Regions from separate parts of the Staphylococcus condimenti genome, predicted to be linked through region 1. Evidence: predicted binding sites of a transcription regulator. Region 1 holds the regulator's gene; the other holds the start of a gene.
The links. Region 1 encodes LexA, which represses DNA repair genes until DNA is damaged. Its sites were predicted from a motif close to CGAACATATGTTCG; they were not measured.
Positions count from the first base shown of each region.

Region 1 (3,218 bases):
TTTACGCAAAGTAGATTATGTCATTGTGAGAAATTCTATTTTCAACGGTGACAGAGACTAAGGTTTTGTACTAATGTGCGGAGGTGTCCAAAATTAGAAAATGGTTTGGACTAGTCACGGTGTTTTTACTTATCGCATTATGCATGCCGGTAAAAGAAACACCGTGGATGGAACATATACAAGAACAAGCAAGAGGCAAAATCCAAGCTTTAGCAGCAAAAGAAAGCGTCAATGATGAAGCGTTGAAAGTTCCTGACAAACAAGATTTTGCGATTAGAAATATTCAGATGAATATGGATAAAACGCAAGTGGAAAAACAGTTAGGACAACCTCAAAGGGTAACTGCCAATGAATATGGTTTGAAATGGTATACCTATCATAATCAATATCATTCATTTATCATGATCAGTTATATTGATAACAAAGTAAATGCGATGTATACGAACCAAAATGTTATTTCGTCTAAATCTAAGATTAAATACGGAACACCACAAGATACTGTCCGAACACGCATGGGCAAACCGCTAGATTCAATTACTAAAGGGAATTATCGATTTGAGTTAGATAATGATGAGTATGATGTGTTTAATAAAGACAATATATATACGACTGTATTTTATGATCAACATGAAAATAATCAAGTGAAGGGACTCTTGCAAGTGAGTAAAACAATGGAGAACCGTCTAGCACAGCAATATGGAGCACCTTCATCTTCACTTGAAAAAGGTTTTGAATTACAAGATTTTGATTTAGTCAATTCAGAACGTGTTCAAAAAGATAAATCAGTATTAAAATACAATCAACCATTATCGGATACTGCACGTAAACATAGTAAGGATATGGCAGATAATCACTTCTTTGATCATAATAACCTTAAAGGTGAATCACCTTTTGATAGAATGCAAAAAGATGGCATCGAATATCAATCAGCAGGTGAAAATTTAGCTTATGGCCAACAAAGCAGTATTTTCGCACATGAAGGTTTGATGAATTCAGCGGGCCATCGAAAAAATATCTTGCAATCTAACTTTAAGAATTTAGGCGTGGGTGTAAGTTTCAACGAAGAGAGACAACCGTTCTGGACAGAAAACTATACAGGTTAAAAAAATAAATCACCTCGGGTCTGAAAAATTTCAGTCCTGAGGTGATTTTTACGTTCTGGATATTAAGAAGAGATAATATGCAAACAGAAAAGGTATATTATAGTTCTCTGAATAAACCTACAACTTTACCTAAAACGGTAACGTGTTCTAAATAAATAGGATCCATCGTGCTGTTTTCTGGCTGCAAACGATAACGATGTTTCTCTTTGTAGAAACGTTTTACAGTAGCTTCATCATCTTCAGTCATTGCTACGATAATATCGCCGTTTTCAGCAATTGTTTGGCTGCGGACAATGACTTTGTCGCCATCGAGAATACCAGCTTCAATCATACTGTCTCCAACTACGTTTAAGATGAAAATGTCGCTATTATGAGTAGAAGTTAAGTGTTCGGGAAGCGGGAAATATTCTTCAATATTTTCAACAGCAGTAATAGGAACACCGGCAGTAACTTTACCGATTACAGGAACATGGATAGTACCTTCCATTTCAGCATTTTCTTCAAGTTGGTCACTTACAATTTCAATTGCTCTTGGTTTTGTAGGATCACGTCTGATGTAACCTTTACTTTCAAGTCTGGATAAATGTCCATGTACAGTTGAACTAGACGCTAATCCGACAGCTTCTCCAATTTCTCTTACACTTGGCGGATAACCTTTTGTATGGACAACTGTTTTTATATATTCATAAATTTCGCTTTGACGTTTCGTTAATTCTGTCATATTAAAGCACATCCTCTTCTAGTTTGTTCTTATTATAGCATGCGAACAGCACATTTACAAACATTTGTTCGCAAAAGTATTGACAGCGAACAGTCGTTCTGATATTGTGTTAATACAAACAAATGTTCTGGGAGTGTTGGAAAATGATTAAGAAATACCAATCAGCTTTTTTAGCTTATTCTGCAGTGTTGTTAACTTCTTTTGTACTATTCTCAGCTTTTATTATAAGTGCAAACCAAACAGATGGCAAAGAACAAGTGTACGAAATGACAGATCATACAATATCGACTAAAGCAGAACAAAAAGCCGAACGTGAAGGATATATTAAAGCAGATGGCGAACAAGAAAGTAAACCTTTAATAGCTGTTCTGCATTAAAATCTTTAGTTCTAATGAAGTGTATTACCTGTTGAAATAGGGAAAACAAAAATAAACAGAGTATCATTTTTGTTTTAAAGAATAATTTGATATTATAAATGATTATTAACGTGATGGAGGGTATACACATGTCTGAAGAACATAAAAGAACAATTAATAGAATTAATGAACTTTCTAAGAAGAAAAAAGAAGAAGGTTTAACGAAAGAAGAAGCTAAAGAAAGAGCGGAATTACATCAAAAATATCTTGATACTTTCCGCGAAGGATTTAAGCAACAAATCGAAAATACGAAAGTATTAGACCCTGAAGGTAACGACGTAACTCCGGATAAATTGAAAAAGATACAACGTGATCAAAATAAAAGAAGCTAAAATCAAGAGTTGAATTTGATTTCGAATATAGAACCATACCGCCTCAGCGTAGTGTTGAGACGGTATTTTTTTATAAAAAAGTAAAAGAGTAATTAATTTATTTAGATTGGTAACGGTTTCATAAGAACAATAAATGTAAAACCAACTATAGATAATGTATAATGGCATAAAATGATGCTGTATAGAAAGGAAGTTTTATTGATGTTTGACAAAAAAGATGAACTTGCAGTTAATACGATAAGAGCATTAAGTATTGATGCAGTTGAGAAAGCAAATTCTGGTCATCCAGGTTTACCGATGGGTGCTGCGCCAATGGCATATACGCTTTGGACACGTCATTTGAACTTTAATCCTAATTCAAATGAATACTTTAATAGAGATAGATTCATCTTGTCTGCAGGACATGGTTCTGCATTGCTTTACAGCTTACTTCACGTATCAGGCAGCTTAGAATTAGAAGAGTTGAAACAATTTAGACAATGGGACTCTAAAACACCTGGACATCCTGAATTTAGACACACACAAGGTGTAGAAGTTACAACAGGTCCACTTGGCCAAGGTTTTGCTATGTCTGTGGGAATGGCAATGGCTGAAAATCATTTAGCAGGTAAATTCAATAAACCTGATGCAAACGTAGTAGATCATT
Region 1 is NZ_CP015114.1:505,517-508,734, reverse strand. Features, by position in the region: gene guaC (GMP reductase) at 1-61, shown strand, start outside; gene A4G25_RS02570 (CAP domain-containing protein) at 84-1,103, shown strand; gene lexA (transcriptional repressor LexA) at 1,201-1,824, opposite strand; gene sosA (DNA damage-induced cell division inhibitor SosA) at 1,968-2,201, shown strand; gene A4G25_RS02555 (DUF896 domain-containing protein) at 2,330-2,572, shown strand; gene tkt (transketolase) at 2,774-3,218, shown strand, end outside.

Region 2 (3,218 bases), 550 kb from region 1:
AGTTGAATACAATTTGGCGAATTGGCAATTCAAGTACTTCACGCATACCTATTAATTCTTCCCAAATTTGCGGCGCATAGGTTTGAAATATTGAATACGTTTCATTAACGTCAATATCAAAGCGAGGCAGCCGCTTTTTCCATTCTTTTTCTCTATTTTGAAGTAAACGTGTTTGTTTCATCCATTTTCCAGTTTCCACACCTAAATCAAAATGCGATCCTCGAAATGTCATGATATCCGATTGAACTTTCTGCATTGAAATATCTCCTTAATTTTTCGTTTTTACAATTGTCATAGTAATGTAATTTTTTATTAATAGACTTCGGAAATAATTGTGTATTACAATATAATTAGTAAAGAAACAGTGTAAACAATGTCAATGTCACTTGAAACGCGGAGTAAACGTTCAGGGGTGATAGTTATGTTTCAAGATTATTATAACAAAGCATACTCTGCTGTATATAGATGGTGGAGAGGCGTTTAGTCAGTAATCTTACAATCAACGAAATAATTGACTTTCCGTTAGGTAAGTAATTATTTCGTTTTTTACATAATCAAATTATATATTTTACTTAAATTTTTAGTAACCGAAGTGCTTGAATTAAAACATATTGGGGTATATGTTTTAATGATGAATTTAAGTGTGCTATTATTACAATATGCAGGCTATTATTTTTATAGAGGTGAAAGTAAAATGTTAGACTTTATTAAAGGCTTTTTCAAGTTTTTCTTCGGCTTAGCACTTATCGTGTCATTAGTTGTTGGCGTAGGTGTAGCAGTATTTGCTTATGTCTTTAAGAAAGATTTTGAAGACATTGAAAGAAGAACAAAAGAAATCGTTTCAGATATTGAATCTGGAAATGAATAATTGAGAGGTAGCACTTGCTGGTTGATTCAGCAAGTGCTTTTTCTGTATTAAAGACGAATTAAAGAGATTTGAGTAATGTCTAATAAAGAAAGTTTTACATTTCGCTTTGTTTTTAACTCGTTTCCAATTAAAAATTGCTCTAAATAATCAATTTTTTTAGGCAGCATATTCATTATGAGAATTCTTCCTTCTTTAAAATAGCGTACCTGGATAGGGCATCCTTTGTTGAAAGCAATATCAATTTTTTGATTAAGGTCATGAATTTGGTCTTCAGATAATACAGGACGTTCTACTTTTGTTTGATCTGTTACATATTGATGTAAACGTTCAAACTGTTCTGGTAAGGTGGCAAACGGTGCCCATTTTACCATTCCTCTTCCTTGCGGAATATTCGTTTCTAATTGGCTGCGTGGAATTTTTCGATAATCTGTTTCTGAATGTGAGTATTTCAAAGTTATCACCTGCTCATTGTTCAAGTTGATAATTTTATTATACGAACACTTGTTCGTATTTGCAAGTGCGTCTGTGCGTATTTTGAATATAAAGTTGAACAGCCAATATCTAACTATTATCTTTTTGTACAAGAATATCTTACAATGGTTAATAAATAATTAGTAAAAGAGGAGGGCTTAAATTATGACAAAAGCAGGTTATATTGGATCTTATACAAAAAAAGAAGGAAAGGGTATTTATCGTTTCGTATTGGACGAAGCGAAAGCTGCAATTGAAAAAGTAGAAACAGGATTTGAAATTGAAGCATCAACTTATCTAGCAAGAAAAAATCAATTTTTATATGCGATAACAAAAGAGGGAGAACGTTGTGGCATAGCTAGCTTCCGTGTAGAAAATGATGGACAATTAGTTTTGTTGAATAAATGTTTAGATTCTGTTGAAGGCACAGGGTGCTATATTTCAGTATCGGACGATGGAGCTTATTTGTTTGAAGCGGTATATGGTGCAGGAATCATCCGCTTATATGAATTAGATTCATCAACTGGAGAAGTAGTGAGATTGATTGAGGAATTGAAGCATAACTATAAAACCGGACCAAACGAAAGACAGGATCATCCTCATGTACATTATGCGCATCAAACACCTGATAAAAAATTTGTAGCTGCTTGCGACTTGGGAACAGATCGGATTGTTAGTTATTCATTTAATGAAAATGGATACGATGTAGCAGCAGTTTCTGAGTTTAAAGCAGGCTTTGGCCCTCGCCATATTGAATTTAATAATAATGGGAAATATGCCTACGTAGTGCATGAATTAGCCAATAAAGTCAGCGTAACAAAATATGTAAATGGTCATTTTGAAGAGATTGCTAGTTATTCAACAGTACCTAAGGACTTCGAAGGTGAAAGTAAACTAGCAGGTGTACATTTATCACACGACCAACGTTTCCTATATATCAGCAACAGAGGGCATGATAGCATTGCTGTGTTTGCTGTAAATGATAAAGGTGATGAATTAGAGTTTGTAGAAATTGTTCCAAGCGGCGATGAATTTCCACGTGACTTTAACATTACAGAAGATGATAATTATTTAGTTTGTGCACACCAAGAAGGAGATTACAAAGTGACAGTCTTTGAACGTCATCATGAAAGTGGCAAGTTAAGTTTAACAGATGGTCAACATCATGCCGCAGAAGGTGTTTGTGTAATCTTTGATTAATTATAAATTAGATAAAATATCGGTGCTTAAATCGGCATCGATATTTTTTTATGCAAATCAATAACTAATGGTTATTAAAATGATAACCAAAAGTTATGTATACGTTTACAAAAAAGTAGTTAAATATCCAGAAAATTATGATAAACTTAATAAAACAATAACATGTTTATGCAATAGATATATTTATTTTATCTTATCTAAAAACGTAGACAGCTATTGAATTAAAGGGGGGATTGTTATGCTGAAACAACATAACAGTAATTTTTTCATGACAGGCAGTCTGACATTCTTTTCTAATAAAAAGAAAAATAAGCCTTATAATTTAGGACAGTTGATAGGGCTTATCCTCGGTCCTGTTTTATTTGCGTTGATTTTATTATTTGTGCATCCTGAAGGCTTGGGTTACAAAGGGGTATTTGTAATGGCAAGTACAGCTTGGATTGCAGTTTGGTGGATTACAGAAGCCATACCTATCCCAGCAACCAGCTTAATGCCGTTAGTTTTGATGCCGATTGGACATGTTATGGATCCAGCACAAGTTACTTCGGAATACGGTAATGATATTATCTTCTTATTTTTAGGTGGATTTATCTTAGCAATTGCAATGGAAAGATGGAACTTACATACACGGGTAGCTTTAATTATTATTAACAGTATTGGAACAAGTACAGGGAAAATA
Region 2 is NZ_CP015114.1:2,616,017-2,619,234, forward strand. Features, by position in the region: gene A4G25_RS12575 (C45 family autoproteolytic acyltransferase/hydrolase) at 1-256, opposite strand, end outside; gene A4G25_RS12580 (hypothetical protein) at 695-868, shown strand; gene A4G25_RS12585 (YolD-like family protein) at 916-1,320, opposite strand; gene pglS (6-phosphogluconolactonase) at 1,505-2,539, shown strand; gene A4G25_RS12595 (SLC13 family permease) at 2,778-3,218, shown strand, end outside.
Region 2: the regulator LexA is predicted to act here: its motif matches at 1,363-1,376, upstream of A4G25_RS12585 (YolD-like family protein).